Linked DNA regions of Candidatus Vesicomyosocius sp. SY067_SCS001. The protein of the gene in region 1 binds, or shares a complex with, the protein of each later gene. Links are inferred from orthologs where the notes say so. Each region holds a gene or a part of one and is shown on either strand. Other genes may lie near its edges.

Evidence for each region.
Region 2: the proteins of HUW60_RS01110 (region 1) and HUW60_RS00030 are in contact, whole or in part, in a crystal structure (PDB 5UE9), measured with the Lactococcus lactis proteins. The link is inferred for Candidatus Vesicomyosocius sp. SY067_SCS001 from one-to-one orthologs. Residues at the interface, in WP_023189152.1 of Lactococcus lactis: Leu4, Gln5, Ala47, Ser48, Met49, Leu50, Leu51, Arg52, Arg53, Met95, Leu98, Arg223, Met224, Ala225, Cys226, Ile228, Gly229, Ala230, Cys231, Tyr232, Ala233, Val235, Glu236, His237, Asn243, His244, Ala245, Lys247, Glu250; in WP_025017116.1 of Lactococcus lactis: Gly25, Phe27, Phe29, Glu32, Tyr33, Lys35, Tyr36, Lys48, Phe56, Thr60, Pro61, Arg62, Val63, Ala64, Glu65, Thr66, Ala67, Ser68, Gly69, Met70, Ile74, Gln77, Pro223, Glu251, Phe274, Ala275, Pro277, Phe278.

What each region holds. Positions count from the first base shown.
Region 1 is NZ_CP054877.1:217,595-229,149, forward strand. Bases 6,724-9,694 are described here. They hold HUW60_RS01110 (dihydroorotate dehydrogenase electron transfer subunit), read left to right. Parts: upstream 6,724-7,765; coding sequence 7,766-8,623; downstream 8,624-9,694. Other genes in these bases: argB (acetylglutamate kinase), read left to right, coding at 6,850-7,773; HUW60_RS01115 (YggS family pyridoxal phosphate-dependent enzyme), read left to right, coding at 8,620-9,258; HUW60_RS01120 (asparaginase domain-containing protein), read left to right, coding at 9,496-9,694. Also shown: hemL (glutamate-1-semialdehyde 2,1-aminomutase), read left to right, coding at 1-585; HUW60_RS01075 (histidinol-phosphatase), read left to right, coding at 1,157-1,810; HUW60_RS01080 (DsrE/DsrF/DrsH-like family protein), read right to left, coding at 1,908-2,423; HUW60_RS01085 (sulfurtransferase TusA family protein), read right to left, coding at 2,452-2,676; ribose-5-phosphate isomerase RpiA, read right to left, coding at 3,492-4,154; rdgB (RdgB/HAM1 family non-canonical purine NTP pyrophosphatase), read left to right, coding at 4,198-4,788; radical SAM family heme chaperone HemW, read left to right, coding at 4,788-5,906; more of HUW60_RS01120, read left to right, coding at 9,695-9,981; HUW60_RS01125 (YhdP family protein), read left to right, coding at 10,328-11,555.
Region 2 is NZ_CP054877.1:1,499-10,368, reverse strand. What follows is about bases 1-2,878. They hold HUW60_RS00030 (dihydroorotate dehydrogenase), read left to right. Parts: upstream 1-889; coding sequence 890-1,867; downstream 1,868-2,878. Other genes in these bases: leuS (leucine--tRNA ligase), read left to right, coding at 1,864-2,878; bioD (dethiobiotin synthase), read right to left, coding at 200-850; HUW60_RS00040 (stringent starvation protein B), read left to right, coding at 1-211. Also shown: more of leuS, read left to right, coding at 2,879-4,311; HUW60_RS00020 (phosphoribulokinase), read right to left, coding at 4,362-5,240; gyrB (DNA topoisomerase (ATP-hydrolyzing) subunit B), read right to left, coding at 5,260-7,677; dnaN (DNA polymerase III subunit beta), read right to left, coding at 7,756-8,859.

The DNA.
Region 1 (11,555 bases):
ATTTTTGATGAAGTTATGACAGGTTTTCGTGTTGCCCTTGGAGGGGCACAAGAATTGTATAACGTAAAACCTGATTTAACAACACTAGGTAAGATTATTGGCGGTGGTTTACCAGTGGGTATATTCGGTGGTAAGTGTGAAATTATGAAATTTATTGCACCACTAGGACCTATTTATCAAGCAGGAACGCTTTCAGGTAACCCAATATCAATGTCAGCAGGATTGGCAATGTTAAACGTATTATCAAAAGACAAAAATTTTTATACTACTTTAAATATTAAGGTTAAAAAATTAACAAAAGGTTTTTTAGCTAAGGCTAAGGAAAATAATATTGGTATGACTGCTAATGTTGTGGGCGGTATGTTTGGTTTATTTTTTACGGATGCTAAATCAGTGACTAATTTTAAAGAAGTCTCTCAGTGTAATGTTAAATTGTTTAAAAGATTCTATCACCTAATGTTGAAAGAGGGAGTGTATATGACACCTTCTGCTTATGAAGCAGATTTTGTTTCTAGTGCTCATAGCGACATGGACATTCAAAATACTATTGATGCAGCTGGATGTGTATTTGCAAAATTGGTATAAATTCTTATGAAGATTGATGTAGTTGAGTTTTAATTGATTAATACTACTAAGTTATTGGTTAATTTTAGTAACAATATTACTATTTTTAGCTTCGTAAGAAATAACATGACTTAATAAAAAGTTTATTCATTTAGTGAATTATTATCTAATGATAGAATATTAAGTTATGATATTGATATTATACAAGTTGTAAATTAGGTTATTTTAAGGATAAATTAATAAGTAAATTACCTAATGAATAATATTTAAACCTATATTTAAATGAGTGGCTACACTATTTGAGTATCTTTTTGATACTAAAAGTAGTCTTGATTAGATATGAAGATACTTGTATATTTTTCCTTGTTGTGGTTTTAGTATATTTGACGAGTTAATAGGAGTATTAATATTAGTGTGAATAAAAAAAGATAAATGTATTAAAATTTTATTGCTAGGTATATTATTTTGATTAGCAGTCATTGCTGGTTTAAAACACTTATATAGTTGGTTGTACTGATCAACAAGATTTAATCCTATTTTGTCTTATGTATGTGAGATAGTAAAAATACTAAGTAGTGTTATGGAGAATGTAATGGCGCTTGCAATTTTTGATTTAGACAGAACTCTAATTAAGGGTGACAGTGACTTTCTTTGGGGGGAATTTTTAAGTGAAATTGGTGCTGTTGATGTAAATATTTATCAAAGTAAAAATCAGTATTTTTTTGATCAATATATGCTTAGAAAATTAGATATTCATGAGTATTTAGAATTTTGTTTAGAACCTTTATCTCAATACTCTATGGAAATATTAAATCAATGGCATCAGCAGTTTATGAATCAAAAAATTGATCAAATTTTATTACCTAAAGCTCAATTAGTGGTCGATGGACATAAAGAAAAAGGTGACATATTGATGGTGATTACGTCTACCAATCGCTTTGTTACTGAACCGATTGTGGCTAGATATGGAATTAAGCAGCTACTAGCTACTAATCCTGAAATAAAAGAAGGTCAATATACAGGTAAAGTTAAGGGTGAACCTTGTTTCCAATTTGGAAAAATTAATCATCTTAATAAGTGGTTAGAAAAAACCGGTGTAAGTATTAAAGGTGCAAGTTTTTATTCAGACTCTTATAATGATTTACCAATGTTGGAATTAGTAGATTACCCTATTGTTGTTCATGGTGATGATAAACTTAATGTCATTGCAATTGAGAGAGGTTGGAGATGTTTAGATTGGACATAATGTTTTTGTTTTTATAAAAATTACGAACTTTGTATTTATTTTAGAAAGCACAAAAGCCTCCTTTCGGAGGCTTTTGTTGATGGGTAAACATGAGTTATTACATATAAAGGTTATGGTTTGAGTCATTACATTCATCAAAGTAAGTGGCTGCACCTGCAAACTCCACTCCATCAATAAAGTCATTTTTGTTGTAACCAAATAAATCAACCGTCATTTCACAAGCGATAAATTTAACATCAAATTCCTGACATATGGAACGTAGTTCATCAAGCGTTGCAACCCCGTTTTTCTTCATAGTTTTCTTCATTAAATAAGTGGCTAAATATTCTGTAAATGGCAATAACCAAAATATATTTGGGATTTTAGGGCTAAAATCAATTTTTTGTAACCATTCCGGTCCTATAGGTAGTTTCATTGGCATGGCTGGATTACCTATAGGAGATATACGTAATTTAGAAGTGTCTTTTAATAAAAGATTAAGCCCGTAAAAGGTAAAGAATATGGTAACTTCTTTATCCATTGCAACTCCAGTAGAAGCAATAATGAAAGGTGGAAAGGCCCAATCAAAAGTTCCTTTAGTGGCGATAATAGTCATTTTTTTATTATCTGACATAATAATTCTCCTGTAAAATGTTTAGTGTTTAAGTCTTTTCAATGGTGAAGATATATTTACCGCTTTCTTCAACAGAGGACATAAGTTTATTACCTGTTTGATTGCAAAAAGCTTCAATATCTTTTACTGAACCAGCATCAGTTGAAATTACGTCTAAAATCTTGCCTATATCCATTTTAGATAATACTTTTTTAGTTTTTAAGATTGGTAATGGGCAGTTTAAGCCTGATGCATCTAAAGTTTCGTCAGCCATTTGTGGACTCCTTATATTTTTTAAAGTTTAAAATAATATACATATTAGAAATAACTAATAAGATTAGACTATTTTAGTCGTCCATCAGTAAAGAGTCAAATATAATAAGTATATGATTAAATATTTAGTAATGTATGTATTGATAATTTTATCCACGTTTAGATTAGATATGTCTTAGTCGTCCTTTTTAAGTTGTTATAAGAGTAATAAGTTTTTATATATTATTTGAGACAGCAATTTTGTAGTATCTGTTATTGAAACTCAAGTTTATTTAAAAAAATTAGGATATGAACTTTTTGTTTATAGTGAGAATTCATCTAAGAGTTTTGATGTTCTACATGTTGATAGTGTTAATCTTGTTTTTGATTATAAATGGAGGAAGATCTAATAGATACTAAGATAGTATCAAGATCTGGTTTTAGTCCTAAAAATATATCATATTTTTTGAAAAATTTAAAGATAATTTATATGTAAATTTTTTCCGTACTTATTATATATTAGCATTAATAGAATTTTTGCTTGTATTGTTATTAATATAAGATTTTATATTGGAAATAAAGTACTTAACTATGATGTTTTGGGGAAATAAAAAGTATCAAAATGATAAAACATATTTGATTAACTTTTGTTATTAATACGTAACAATTTAACATAGGTATTTACTATCCTCATGAATTATGTAATAGATCTTATAACGACAAGGTAAGTGAGTGTTATTTGTTATCAGTAAGTAAAGATTATTATTCTAGATCGAAAGATTAATATGATACCTAATAAAGGTATCATAGATTGTTTAGAAAAATTGATAGAGTTATTTAAGTGGTTATTACTTTTACGCCATTTGGCGTTCCTAGTAATAAAATATTTGCACCACGATTAGCAAAGAGCCCATTGGTTACTACACCAATAATGCTGTTTAATTTTGTTTCCATTGCTTTTGGATTAGTGATTTTTAAGTTCTTAATATCAAGAATAAAATTACCATTATCAGTTATAAAGTTTTTTCTAACTTCAGGCATACCACCAATTTCTTGGCTTATCTGATTTTTAACATAATTAGTTGCCATTGGAATAACCTCAACAGGTAGTGGAAAACTACCCATAATCGAAACTAATTTTGATTCATCGGCAATGCAAATAAATTGATGAGCTACTGCTGCAATAATTTTTTCTCGTGTTAGTGCACCACCACCACCTTTGATAAGGTTTAAATCGTTGTCTGATTCATCAGCACCATCAATGTAAGTTGAAATAGTTTCTACCTTATTAAGGTCAAATACTTTAATACCATGATTTTCTAAACGTTGTGCAGTTGCTTTAGAACTTGCAACAGTTCCCTTAATGTTGTTTTTTATAGTGGATAGGGCATCAATAAAAAAATTAGTAGTAGAGCCGGTTCCTACGCCTATAATGGTATTTTTTATTACGTACTTGAGCGCTGTTTGTGCCACAGTGAATTTCATTTCGTCTTGAGTCATAATGAGTTCCATGGAATCTAAATATTAGGCTAAATTATACACTATGAAAGAGATTATTCTTGCTAGCAATAACCAAGGCAAAATCAAAGAGTTTAACACTATGTTAAGAGGTATTTATAATGTTATATCAATGAAGGATAGGCAGATTAAAGAGGTTCCAGAAATAGGACTAACCTTTGTTGAAAATGCACTGATTAAAGCACGAAATTCTAGTGAACAGTCTGGGTTACCAGCATTGGCTGATGATTCAGGTATTGTAATTGATGCATTAGGTGGTAATCCTGGTATTTATTCTGCACGTTATGCGAATTGTCATAGGGATGATGAGGCAAATATTCAAAAAGTATTAATTGATATGAAGGACATAGCAGATGGTGAGAGAACTGGACGATTTTGGTGTGCGATTGTTTTTGTTGAACATGCTAGTGATCCAACGCCTATTATAATTCAACAAAAATGGGAAGGCGAGATATTACGTGAAAAAAGAGGTAATAATGGTTTTGGTTATGACCCAATTTTTTATATACCAATCCATAATTGCACTTCTGCCGAGCTTTCATCTGTAACAAAAAATAAAATTTCTCACCGAGGAAAGGCTTTATCGACGTTGCTTAAAGTACTCAAAAAAAAATAGTGGGTTGTATATTAGAATTACCGCCATTATCGTTATATATTCATTATCCATGGTGTGTTAAAAAATGTCCTTATTGTGATTTTAATTCTCATGATTGTGATCAACGAAGTGGCTATATTGAGTCATTATTAGAAGATCTTAATGAGGACTTAGATTATATTCAAGGTCGTACTATTCAATCTATTTTTTTAGGTGGCGGTACACCTAGTTTAATGAGTGAGCAAGAACTTTTTAAGTTATTTACTGGTTTAAAAAAGAGGTTGAAATTTGCAAATAATATTGAAATTACGTTAGAAACTAATCCTGGTATTTTTGAGACTGAAAAGTTTAAATTATTTAAGCATATTGGTATTAATAGGCTTTCAATTGGTGTGCAGTCTTTTAATGATAAACATCTGAAATCATTGGGTCGTATTCATAATGCTGATGAAGCGATTTATGCCTGTGAACAAGCTAATCAGGTTGATTTTAAATGTTTTAATATTGATATTATGTATGGATTAGAGAGACAAACATTAGATGAATGTTTGTCTGATGTTCATCAAGCTATTAATTTAAAACCTGACCATATTTCTTTTTATCAATTAACTATTGAGCCTAATACTTATTTTGCTAAATATACACCGATTTTGCCAAGTGATGAGGTTATTTGGCAGATGGGTAATATAGGTGTAAGTTTATTAGAAAGAAATGGTTATACTCGCTACGAGGTGTCTGCTTTTGGAAAAACACCTTCAAAGCATAATTTAAATTATTGGCAATTTGGTGATTATATTGGTATAGGTGCTGGTGCTCATGGTAAAATTACTTTACTAAAGGAGTTTTTACCGTTTAGAACGATAAAGGCACGTTTGCCAAATGACTATCTAGAAAACAGACAAAAACAAGTTAATCAGATTAAAAATTTAAGTTTTGATTTTATGCTTAATGCACTGAGGTTAAAACATGGATTTGATTTGAAATTGTTTGAGCTAAGAACAAGGCAACCAATACAAGTAATTGAGTATCAATTAAATAAGGCCAAAGCACTTGGCTTGTTTGAATTAGATGGCAAGCTGGCGAAACCTAGTAAAAAAGGTTTTGATTTCTTGAATGATTTACAAGCTATTTTTTTATGATGTGTTTTTTGGCATTATTATTCATTTGATTTTAATTATTATTCATTTGATTTTATCTAGTAAATGCTTAAGTTTATCCAAAATATATATTGGATATATATTCTATGATACAGGTTAATACAATAGTATTGTCATTAAATTAATATACATGTTGGATATTACTTTATGATTTTTATGATAATTTAGGATAAACATCCAGTTTATAATGTCTAACTCTCATATTTATGTTTTATATATATAATTTTTGTTAATGAACCTATTATGATATTTTTCTCTAATCGTTTGATTTTTCTTTAGATAATCAAGTCTAAAGTAATAAATTTTATGGTGTCTGCTACTGTTTGGTTTATTATTAGATAAATTTTGAATTTTAGAAGGTTTTAAATAAAGAAATAACACTTCTCATTGAGAAAATAAGTTTGATTATAAATATGTATTTTGTAGAAAGAATATTAGTTAAAAAAGTATTGGTGATGAGATTATAATTAGAACTATTTAGTAAAACTAGTTTTTTGTTTATTTTTATTTGTATTAATAAAAATATAGTATTTTCTTATATGGTTGAATATAGTGCTTAAATCTCAAAGTTTACCTATCAAATTTAAACTTTATAAGAATTTTGATTCAATTAATATGGCAAAGAGTGAAAGAATAAATATATAATTAATATGAATTCTGTAATAGTTATCGAATATTGATTATATTTTGAATATAAAATCTAGTGTCTTCCGGTGTTTTACATCTTTTATTTGGCATACTATTTAATTCAATGATTTTAGGTGCAGTAATCTCAATGTTATTATTCACTGTGATTTAATAATGCTAATAGATTAAGGTATATCAAAATTAGTGTTCATTTTTGTAAATATTTGGGGTTTTGTTTGTCAAAAAAATCAGATTTTTGCTATAAACATTAAGTAAAATATTATTTTAATAAATTTTTATGTTGCATAATATGTCTAATAATATACACAATATTGCAAGCGTTTTAACGGAAAGCTTATCTTATTTTCAAAAATTCCAAGGTAAAACTATTGTCATTAAATATGGTGGTAATGCTATGGTTGATGAAGCATTAAAATCTAGTTTTGCTCGTGATATTGTGCTGATGAAATCTGTTGGAATGAATCCAATCGTGGTGCATGGTGGCGGCCCACAAATTGGTAAGACATTAGAGAAGATTGGTAAACAAAGTCAATTTGTTGATGGCATGCGTGTTACTGATTCAGAAACTATGGATGTAGTTGAAATGGTGTTAGGCGGTTTGGTTAATAAAGAAATTGTCAATCTTATTCATCAGCATGGTGGTCATTCCATTGGCTTAACTGGTAAAGATGGTAGCTTAATTTCTGCTAAGAAATTAAAAAGTGATGTTAAACCTGAACTAACGTCTGAAATTATTGATCTTGGTCATGTTGGAGAGGTAGATAAAATTGATATTTCAGTTATTAATTTACTATTAAAAGGAGATTTTATTCCAGTTATTGCACCTATTGGTGTGGGCAATGATGGTTTTTCTTATAATATTAACGCAGATTTAGTTGCAGGTTCAATTGCTCAAGCGCTAAATGCTGAAAAGTTAATATTATTAACCAACACATCTGGTTTATTAGGTGCAAATGGTGAATTATTAACTGGTCTTGACATCAATATTATTGATAGTCTTATTGAAGATGGAACAATTTATGGTGGTATGTTGCCAAAAATTGATTGTGCTTTATCATCTGTTAGAAATGGGGTAAAATCTACGCATATTATTGATGGACGAGTTGCACATGCTGTATTGCTAGAAATCTTTACAGATAATGGTGTTGGTACCTTGATTACCTGTAATGAATCTGGTACCTTGATTACCTGTAATGAGTAAGGCTAACATTCATAAAATTAAGGTTTGTGATTGTCAAATTTTGTTACATTCTAGGTTTGAAAATGAACAATATATTTTAACTTTAGCATCAAGTATTATCGCTCAACAGAGCAAACCAGGGCAATTTGTACATCTTAGAGTTTCTGATTATTTAGCAATGAGACGGCCTATTTCAATCATGTCGGTTGATTCTGAAAAGGGTACCTTTGACTTGCTTTACAAGGTAGTTGGTAAAGGCACTCGTCAATTAGCTAAGCAAAAAGTAGGTGATATGCTATCAATTGTTGGTCCTATTGGTAATAGTTTTGAGTTAACCAATAAAAAATTACCACTACTAATTGGGGGGGGTGTGGGTATGCCGCCTATGATCGCTTTTGCACAACAAATAAAAAATAGTGATTATAAACCTTTTGCAATTTTAGGCTCTGAAGTGCCATTCCCATTTTCTGCTAAGTTAGCTGATAATGGGAAAGATTATCAGGGTGCAACGCACACTATGACAGAGTTAGAGGATTGGGGTATTGAGTGTCGATTAACCAGTTTTCAAGGTTTTGATGGCGTATTTAAGGGTTTTGTAACTGATTTAGCAAAAGTATATTTAGACAGTCTAACAGTTGATGAAAGAATGCAAGTTGAGGTGTATGCTTGTGGTCCACATTCTATGCTAGTGACAGTGGCTAATTTGATTAAAGAGCATGACTTGCCTTGTCAGGTTTCATTAGAGGAAAATATGGCCTGTGCTGTTGGTGGTTGTGCAGGATGTGTAGTTGAAGTTAAAACTGAACAAGGTATTTCTATGCAGCGTATTTGTGTTGATGGTCCAGTTTTTGATGCCTATCAAGTATTTTGATTAAAGATAATTTAATAAAAGTCCAGTTAAGAATTAATCAGGTTAATCATACTCAGTCTGTTACTTTAGTTGCGGTGAGTAAAACTAGATCAGTATATGAGTTACAACAAGCAATTGATGTAGGACAACAGCATTTCGCTGAAAACTATCTTCAAGAAGCACTTATAAAAATTAATCATCTAAAAGGCCAAAACTTAATTTGGCATTTTATTGGGCCTATTCAGTCAAATAAAACCTTAAAAATTGCCAAAAATTTTGACTGGGTAGATAGTATAGGCCGATTAAAAATTGCACAAAGACTTAACGATCAACGCCCAAAAAACTTACCTAAATTAAAGGTACTTTTACAAATTAACATTGATAATGAACCTACTAAATCAGGTGTATTAGTTAGACAAATTGATGAACTAATTACTCATTTTGAAAGTCTAAAAAATCTCACTTTAAGAGGTTTTATGTGTGTTCCAAGTCCTTTTAGCTCAGCACAAAGTTTTTCTAGAATGGAAAATATTATTAAGAAATATTCTAATTTAGATGTTTTATCGATGGGTATGAGTCATGATTTAGAATTAGCTATTGAGAATGGTGCTACTTCTGTACGTATTGGTGCAGATATTTTTGGAAAAAGAACTTGAATATAATCATTTTTATTGTTAAATGAAGTACTTTATAACTGATTTTAGAAAAGGAATATGGTTAAAATTTAATGTTTTAGTTTTTATAGAAACACCTAAATTATATTGTAAATGTAGAGTTTTTAAGAATAATTTTTTATTTCTATAAATAAACATATTAGATAGATTGTCTTTTTTCTTTTGAAGAATATAAATTTACCTTATTATATTTAAGTTTAAACAAAGTATGATTTTATCATGAGAATCAAATTATTAATTACTGGCGGTACAATTGATAAAGTTTATGATGAATTGATTGGTAAGTTAGTGTTTCAACAAACTTATCTTATTGATATGCTTAATCGGTCTAGGTCGATGGTCGATACTTTATCTGAGGTGTTGTTTTTAAAAGATAGTTTAGATATGAGCGATATTGATCGAGCGTTAATTGTGAAAAAGTGTCAGGAAAGTGACACAAGACATATTTTAATTACTCATGGTACTGATTCTATGGTTAGAACTGCAAAATTATTAGCCAAAGAGGTTAATAATAAAACTATTGTTTTATTTGGATCCATGATCCCTTATTCTATTAATTATTCTGATGCACTGTTTAATTTAGGTGTAGCTTTAAGTGCAGTACAAATCAAAGAATATGGTGTTTATATTACTATGAATGGGCAAGTGTTTGATTTTGACAAGGTAAAAAAAAATAAAGAGATAGGTATTTTTACATTGCTATAGCATTTCGAATGTAATTAATGGTATTTATTTTATCGTATATTCAGATGACTACTTTTAGCCAATTATGTGAATAAATCTATACAAGTACTTTTTGGTAACGTCAAATCATTTTTTAAATATATTTTATATATATGTTTAATTGTTTAATTGAATAATTAGAAAACGTATTAACGTAAATAATAAGACATATACATTATTATAATTGACGTTAAACTTTTAAGTATATGGTTTTTCTTATATTTTTAATATGGTTTTGTATCAATATCAATAAATAACTTATTTGTAAAAATAAGTTATAATTTCCCAAGGTCGGTGTTATATTGAGAATACATTGATAAGTTTAATAATGATTAAAAGAACACTTTATGGCGGTATTAAAGTATTAAAAATAAGCACTTGGGTTAGTGTTATTTTTTCGCTCATTATTGTACTAGTAGTGTTATTTTTTGTGACATTTCCAATATTATTAAAAGCGCCGATTGAAAACCAATTATCAAGTTTAACTGGTCTTGATGTTCGACTATCTAAAATTACATTTTATTTTGAAAATATAGGAATCGCTTTAAAAGTACATGATATTGCTATCTTATCAAATAAAAATCAGCAGAAAATAGCTATTATTAAGAAATTATCTTGGCATGTGAATTTATTAAATTTGTTTGATAATATTTATCATCCTAGCAAAATTTATATTGATACTTTAATGCTTTATTCTAATCCTAATGGTGCTAATATAAATAATATTAACAATATAGCTTCACTTGACATGTTAGAAAAGCTATATTTCTTTGAATCTTTACATATCAATAAAATAATTATTAAGCATGCAATTAAAATGGCACCTTTGACTCTTGAAAGAGATGGAGTACAGCTCTTATTAACAATTCCTAAACAGGGTCTTGTAACTCAATATTTTAATGTTACAATTTTCTTATCTAATGTTCAAGTAAGTTGTGATGGTTGTTTAACATGGCTAATTACTGTGAGTAATGATGACTTTAAACTTGTATTAAGACTTAAGTTATATAACCATAAAAATGATGATTTTATCCAGATTACTGGCCTTATCAAACGTATGAATGTAGTTAAAATTAGTGATTATTTACCCTTAGTATTAATAGGTAGTGCAACTTATCAATGGATCGAACAAGCTTTTCGATCAGGTACGATAGATAATATTAATATTAATATTAAGAAGAATCTTTCAAAGGAATTGCCAGCAAAGATAAAACTTGATGCACACCTAACTAATACCGAGTTATTGTTTAATGCCGATTGGCATAATCTTAAACAGTTAGATGCAGATATTTATATTGATGATAAGCAAATTACAGTTACAGTTAATCACGCTACGTTAAATGAAATGTTTTTGCAAGGTATTAAAATTCAAATGCTGTATATGAGTAAAGATGAATTAGAAGTTAGTGTAGTTGGTAAAATTAACACCTATAGCGAAGTGTTGATTCGCTTTTTAAAAGAGGCACCACTAGATAGTAATGTGAATAATGTACTAAAACATTTTAGTTTATCTGGTAAGGTATTTGCTGATGTGGAGTTAACAATACCACTAAATA
Region 2 (8,870 bases), 220 kb from region 1 along the record:
ACAAAACAAAATTGTTCTCAATATTGCAAGTAACGCGACTTATAACTTAATTATAAGTAATGATAATCTTAGTTTTAAAGCAAGATTTTCTAAAAAATTAATTAATATCTTTATACCTATTAATGCAATTAATAGTATTTATGCAAGTGAAAACGGCAAAGGCATGTTTTTTGAAACTGAAGAAAAATCTAATTTAAGATTACTTGATTAAACTCCCTAGTAGGATTTTTTCAATTTGTCTTTCAAAAGATTTTAAATCATTGTGATTAAATACCACAATATTAACATTTGTATATTGATTAATTGCTTTTTTATTATCTAGTAAATTAGGGTAGATTTGATTTAACACCACCATACTTATATTTAGCTTATAACGCTGAGCTGCATTAATACTAAGTAATGCCTGATTAACTGCACCTAACTCATCTTTAATCACCAGTACTACTGGTACATTAATTGATTGAATTAAATTACTATTTAATGTTTTAATTGCTATTGGAGATAGTAACCCCCCAGCCCCTTCAACAATAACAAATTCATCTGCTACACAAGCATCAACTAAATTATCTAAAGTAAGCTTTAATCCTACAGCTTTACTTGCTATTTGTGCGCTACTACATGCTTTAAATTTATATCGACATACTTTATCAATTGACTCAATAATATTACAAGCTTTAGATAATAATAAAGCATCTTTTGGTATCAATTTTCCATTTTTATTTTTACAATCACTTTCAACTGGCTTTCTAACACTTACTTTTAGAATATTTGTTAAAAATCTAATTAAATATTGGGCAATAAATGTTTTACCAACATTAGTCCCGCTGCCGCTAATGAATAGTCCTTTCATAAATAATAATTTTAACAGTAAAAATGTATAATATTATTCATGAATAATAATTTAAAAAATCAATTTTGTGGACTTTTCTTTAATTCACCTATTGTTCTTTTATCAGGTTGTGTTGGTTTTGGTAAAGAATATACAAATATTGATGGATTTACTAATTCTGATGTAGGTGCTATTTGTCTTAAAGGTACAACTTTAAAACCATGTTTAGGAAATATTCCACATCGAGTAACTGAAACACCTTGTGGTATGATTAATTCTATTGGACTACAAAATCCTGGTGCTGATGTGGTAATTAATAAAATCCTACCAAAACTAGATAAAACTGAAACTAATTTTATTATCAATATTTCTGGTTCATCCTTTAAAGAGTATGGCGAAATTACTAAACGTTTTGATAATACAGATATTCACGCAATTGAAATTAATATTTCCTGCCCTAATATTAAAAAAGGAGGAGTTGCTTTTGGTAATGATCCAAATATGTCTTATAGAGTTGTAGAAATTTGCCGAAAAAATACTACTAAACCTATTATTACTAAATTATCGCCCAATCAAGCTGATATTGCTTTTAGTGCCCAACGTTGTATTGATGCAGGTACTGATGGTTTAGCAGTCATAAATACCCTTATGGGTATGGCTATTAATATTACAACTAAAAAACCAATTATTGGTAATAATCAAGGTGGAGTATCTGGACCGGCTATTAAGCCAATGGCTTTGTTAAAAGTTTATGAAGTTTATCAAGTTAGTAAAAATTATAATATTCCTATTATTGGTCAAGGTGGTATTGTGACTGCTAATGATGCAATAGAATTTATAATTGCAGGAGCTTCTACTATTGGTATAGGTACTGCTATTTTTTATGATCCACTAGTTTGTCATAAAATTAATAATGGTATTAGTGAGTATTTAAATAATAATAATTTAAACAGTATTAATGATTTAATAGGTACACTAAAACTTAATTCTAATACATCTCAATATGATACTTATTTAGATAAATCAATAATTTTATGAATTTAAAATATGATGTGCAAAAAATTGAAGAACAAGCTCAAAAATATTGGCAAGAAAAAAAATCTTTTGAAGTAATAGAAGATTCTTCAAAAGAAAAATATTATTGTCTTAGCATGTTTCCTTATCCATCTGGACGATTACATATGGGACATGTACGTAATTATAGTATTGGTGATGTTATTTCTCGTTTTCAAAGAATGCAAGGTAAGAATGTTATGCAACCTATTGGTTGGGATGGATTTGGATTGCCAGCTGAAAATGCAGCATTAAAAAATAAAGAATCCCCAGCTAAATGGACGTATAAAAATATTAACTATATGAAAACTCAATTAAATCAATTGGGTTTTGGCTATGATTGGTCTCGTGAAATTACGACTTGTCATCCAAATTATTATCGTTGGGAACAATGGTTGTTTATTAAATTATTTAAAAAAAATTTAATATACAAGAAAAAAGCTATTGTTAATTGGGATCCTGTTGATCAAACAGTGTTAGCAAATGAACAAGTGATTAATGGACGTGGGTGGCGTTCTAATGCTCTGATCGAAAAAAAAGAAATCCCACAATGGTTTATGCGTATCACTAACTATGCAGAGGAATTACTTAATGATTTAGATAAACTTCATGGTTGGCCTGATTCTGTTAAGATTATGCAAAAAAATTGGATTGGTAAATCTGTTGGTTTAGAAATTATTTTTTCTAGAAGGAATTCTGATTCTCTTATAATTTATACTACTCGACCAGATACACTAATGGGTGTCACCTATTTAGCTATTTCATTTGAGCATCCGTTAGCATTAGAATCAGGAAAAAATAATTATCAAGTTCAATCTTTTATTGAAGAATGTAGAACTATACAAACTTCTGAGATTTTAAATGAAATAATAGATAAAAAAGGTATTGATTCAGGATTTAAATGTGTACACCCAATCACAAATAAAGAGCTTCCTATTTGGATTACTAATTTTGTACTAATAAGTTACGGTACAGGTGCAGTTATGAGCGCACCTGCACATGATAAACGAGATTTTAAATTTGCTAAAAAATACGGTATTTTTATTAAGCAAGTTATTAATAAAAATGAAAACATTGATAAAGGGCCTATTATCAATAAAGGAGAATTGTTTAATTCCGGAGAATTTAATGGAATGGGTTTTGACCAAGCATGTGAAAGTATTGCTATAGTTTTGATAGAAAAAAATTTAGGTAATAAAAAAATTAATTATCGTTTACGTGATTGGGGGATATCAAGACAACGATATTGGGGTTGTCCTATCCCAATTATTAACTGTAAGTATTGTGGTTCAGTCACTGTCAAAATTAAAGATTTACCTGTTATTCTTCCTGAAAAAGTTAAATTTTATGATGTTAGTTCACCGATAAAAAAAATGCCAAATTTTTATCAAACTATTTGTCCACAATGTGGTTCTAAGGCGCGTCGAGAAACGGATACATTTGATACTTTTTTTGAGTCTTCTTGGTATTTTGCACGTTACACCTGTAATAATAATAATAATGCTATGCTCGATAAACGTGCAGATTATTGGTTAGAAGTTGATCAATATATCGGGGGTGTTGAACATTCTATTTTACATCTTTTATATGCAAGATTTTTCAATAAACTGTTACGAGATGAAGGTTTAATAAAATATGACGAGCCATTTAAAAATTTACTTACTCAGGGTATGGTTTTAAAAAATGGTGTTAAAATGAGTAAATCTAAAGGGAATACAGTAGATCCTACAAAAATGATTAAGAAATATGGTGCTGACACGGTACGTTTATTTATTTTATTTGCAGCACCTCCAATACAAGATTTAGAATGGAATAATTCAGGTCTTGAAGGTGCTCATAGATTTTTAAAAAAGGTTTATCGGTTAGTAAGTGTTTATATTAATGATACTAAAGAATATGTTGTTGATCATTTAAATATTAAATTTCTTAATAAAACACAAAAATATATTCGAAAAAAGATTCATCAAAATTTAGTAAAAATTACTGATGATATTAATCGTAGATACACTTTTAATACAGCTATTTCTATATTAATGGAATCAGTTGATATAATGAATAAGTTTACCAAAATGGATACACAATCAATAGCATTAAGATCTGAATCAATTAATATTATTTTACTTACCTTAAGTCCAATAACCCCCCATATTTGTCATCATTTATGGCTTAAATTAGGTAATAAGAATGCAATTATTAATGAAACTTGGCCTAAGGTTGATTTAAAAGCATTGGTGGAAAATAAAGTACAAATCATAGTACAAGTTAATGGTAAATTACGTGATAAAATGATGATTATGATTAATATTGACAGTAAAGTACTTGAAAGTAAAGTACTTAAAAATAAAAATATTATTAAGTTTATTAAAAATAAAAATATTGTTAAAATAATTATTATTCATAATAAATTAGTAAATGTTGTAACTAAATAATATATATACTTGATTACATGTACAATATTTTTATTTAAATAATAGTTAGTTTAGATCATTTTTTTAATAATAGGATAAAGAATAATTTCCATTGCTAAACTCATTTTTCCACCTGGAATTACAATGGTGTTACGTCTAGACATAAAAGAACCATTAATCATACTACATAAATATGAAAAATCAACAGAAGTTTTATTTAGATCATTAAATCGAATTACTATAAAACTTTCATCTGGTGTTGGAATATCTCTAGCAATAAAAGGATTAGAAGTGTCAACTGTTGCTACACGTTGAAAATTAATATCTGTTTGAGAAAACTGTGGTGTTATATAGTTAATATAGTCAGGCATTCTTCGTAAAATTGTACTAACTGTTTCTTCTGCTGAATAACCTCTTTCTGTATTGTCACGATGAATTTTTTGAATCCATTCAAGATTAACACTAGGTACAACCCCAATTTTTAAATCACCATATTGAGCCATATTTACACTATCTGTAACAATAACACCATGTAAACCTTCGTAAAATAATAAATCCGTACCATTACCTACTTTTTCCCAAGGGCTAAATTCACCTGGATTTAGATTAGTATTTAGGCGTTGATTATGTTTATTAGCTTCTTCTTCAGAATGTAGATAATAACGACGATTACATTTCCCTGTTTCACTATAATCTTTAAAAGATTGTTCTATTTTTTCAAATAAATTAGCATCAGGTCCAAAATGAGAAAAAAAATTATTTCCTAAATCTTCTTGTTTTTTAACGTTTTTTTTCATTGAATCGCGATCATATTTATGAAAACTGTCTCCTTCAATAATCAAAGGATTAATACTTTCTTTTCTAAAAATATGTTCAAAAGCACGTTTTACAAAGGTTGTTCCAGCGCCAGATGATCCTGTTACTACTATAACTGGATGTTTTCTTGACATAATTATCTCCTTATTTTTATTAAAAATCTAAATTATTAACTGACAAAGCATTATCTTTAATAAAATTTCTTCTTGGTTCAACAGCATCACCCATTAGGGTGGAAAAAACTTGATCAGAAACAATACTATCTTCAATTTTAACTTTAAATAAAGTTCTTTGTTTAGGATCCATAGTTGTTTCCCAAAGTTGTTTAGGATTCATTTCACCTAACCCTTTGTATCTTTGAAAACTTTGTCCTTTTCTAGCATTGTTCATTAAAAATTCAACTACATGACTAAAATATTGAACTTTAATTTTTTTATTTATATTTTTTACATAAGATTCTTGAGTAATAAGATTTTCAATCTTTTTAGCAAATTTTTTAATAGTTTGATAATCAAAAGAATTAAAAAAAACTGAATTTAATATTGTATGATCAATTTTAACTCCATATATATATAATGTATATTCAACTTCATTAGTATTTTTATTATAAATAACTTTGTGTGTTTTTTCTAGTGTTAGATTTTTATTTAAATTTTCTGTTAAATTTGAACACCAAGTATTTATATTTTTATAATTAGTTAAATCATCAATAGGTTTTGAATTAGCAATTGCTTTAAGTAAGTTTAAATTGTAATGTTTAGATAATTTATTAAAAATATTGTTAATTTTATAATATTCTTTTATTAAAAACTTTAATTCTATTCCTTCAATAGGAGGTGTTTTTTTTGAAACGAATAAATATGAATTATTAATTCCTTCTTGTAATAAATAGTCATTTAATTCTTGATCGTTTTTTAAGTAACGTTCTTTTTTACCTTTTTTTATTTTATATAAAGGTGGACGTGCAATATATAAATATCCATTTTCAATTAGTTCTGGTAAATAACGATAAAAAAAAGTGAGTAGTAAAGTACGAATATGTGCACCATCTACATCTGCATCAGTCATAATAACAATTTTATGATAACGTAATTTATTAAGATTATATTCTTCTTTTCCAATACCACATCCTAATGCAGTAATTAAAGTACCAACTTCTGTTGAAGATAGAATTTTTTCAAAACGTGCTTTTTCAACATTTAATATTTTTCCTTTAAGAGGTAAAATAGCTTGTGTACGTCGATTACGTCCTTGTTTAGCAGAACCTCCTGCAGAATCACCTTCAACTAAAAATATTTCACTTTCGATAGGATTTTTTGTTTGACAGTCGCTTAGTTTACCTGGTAAGTTAGAGATATCAAATAAACCTTTACGACGAGTTATTTCTCTTGCTTTTCTAGCTGCATTACGTGCACGTGAGGCATCTAGAATTTTTTTAATAATGGTTTTTGCTTCTTTTGGATTTTCTAAAAAATAATCATTTAGTTTATCATTTATTATTGATTCTATAGGTGCTCTTACTTCACTAGATACTAATTTATCTTTAGTTTGTGATGAAAATTTTGGATCAGGTATTTTTATATTAATTATTGCTGTTAATCCTTCACGTGTATCTTCACCTGTTATTGAATTTTTTTCTTTTTTAGCTATATCAGAGTTATCAATATAGTTATTAATTGTTCTAGTTAACCCTCCTCTAAACCCAGCTAAATGAGAACCCCCATTTCTTTGTGGAATATTATTAGTAAAACAATAAATACTTTGTTGATAAGAATCAGACCATTGTAATGCAACAACAATTTTAATTTCTTTACGTTCAGTATTTATTTCAATAATATCATTATGAATTGGAGTTTTTGTTTTATTAAGGTGTTTTATAAATGCTTTAATACCTCCTTTATATTTAAAAATATCTTTTTTTTCTGTTGAAAATTCTTCAATTTCAATATGAACACCTGAATTTAAAAATGATAATTCACGAATACGGTTTGCTAAGATATCATAATTAAATTCAGTATTTGAAAAAATATGAATATTAGGTTTAAAATGAATATTTGTTCCTGTTTTATTTGATTTTCCAATTATTTCTATTGGTTTTTTAGGTATACCTTTATCATAGTGTTGATAGTAAATTTTATTGTTACGATATACTGTTAATTTAACCCATTCACTTAATGCATTAACAACTGAAATACCTACTCCATGTAGTCCTCCTGATACTTTATAAGAATTATTATCAAATTTACCTCCAGCATGAAGTATTGTCATAATTACTTCTGCGGCAGATATTCCTTCTTCAGGGTGAATATCGACAGGAATACCTCTACCATTATCACTTATTGAAACTGATTTATCTTCATGAATAATAATATTAATTTTTGAACAATATCCTGCTAAGGATTCGTCAATTGCATTATCAATAACTTCAAATACCATATGATGTAATCCAGTACCATCATTAGTGTCACCAATGTACATACCAGGACGTTTTCGTACTGCATCTAATCCTCTTAAAACTTTAATACTAGAAGCTTTGTATTCTTGTGAATTTTGTGATTGTTTTTTAGACATGCATATTGTAAAAAATTAAATTATTATACCATGCAAATAAATAAATCATATTTTTTATGTTTTTGAATTTATAAGATATTAGAGTCGCATAGGCATAACAATATATTGATATATATCATCATTCATACTATGTAATAAACATGATTTATTTTTTTCTTTAGGGATTATCATATTAATTTCGTTGGTACTTAATTTTTCTAAAATTGAGATTAAATAATTAATGTTAAATTCAATTTCAATTTTTTTATTGAAATTTTTAGTTTTAATTTGTGTTTTTGCTTGTCCCCTTTCTGAATTTGAAAAAATATATAATTGTGAATTTTTGAATATTAATTTAACACCTTTAGTTCTTTTTTCAACAAAAATTGAAGCTTGTTGAAGTGAATTTAAAAAATTTAGCCGATTAATAATAATAGTATTATTAAAATCTGTAGGGATTACTGGTAAATAATTAGGAAATTTACTATTGATTAACTTACTAATTATAGTTGTATTATTAGTAATAAGATAAAAATAGTTATTTGATGTATAAATATTAATTTCTTCATTTTTATTTTTATTAAGTAATTTACTAAATTCAAGTATTGATTTTCTTGGAAGAATTACAGTTTTTTTATTGAAAGAGTTATTAATTTGTTTTATTTTTCCGATAGAAAGTCTATGTCCATCAGTAGCAACAACTATGATATTATTTTTATTAATTTCAAAATATAATCCATTTAAATATGCTCTAATGTCTTGATTACCCATTGAGAAACTTGTATTTTCAATTAGATTTTTTAAAATTTTTCTTTTAATTTTAATTATGTTTTTATTTTTTATTTTTGGTAATGAAGGAAAATCTTTATGTTTAAAAGTATTAAGTTCAAATGAATTTTTATTAACTTTAATATTAATTTTTCTAAAATTAATATTAAAGTTAAGAATTGTATTTTCTGGTAATTTATTAATAATATTAATTAAATCTTTTGCATATATTGTAAAAGAAATTTTTTCTTTGTTTTTTATAATTTGAGAAGTTTTTATCTCAATCTCCATATCTGTTGTTGTTAAAGTTAATAAATTATTTTTAAGTTGAATAAGAACATGTGCAAGAATAGGTAATGTTTGTTTTTTTTCAATTACACTAATAACAGTTTGTAAAGGTTCTAATAGTTCTTTAACGCTAAGTTGTATGTTCATTAGAAAATCCT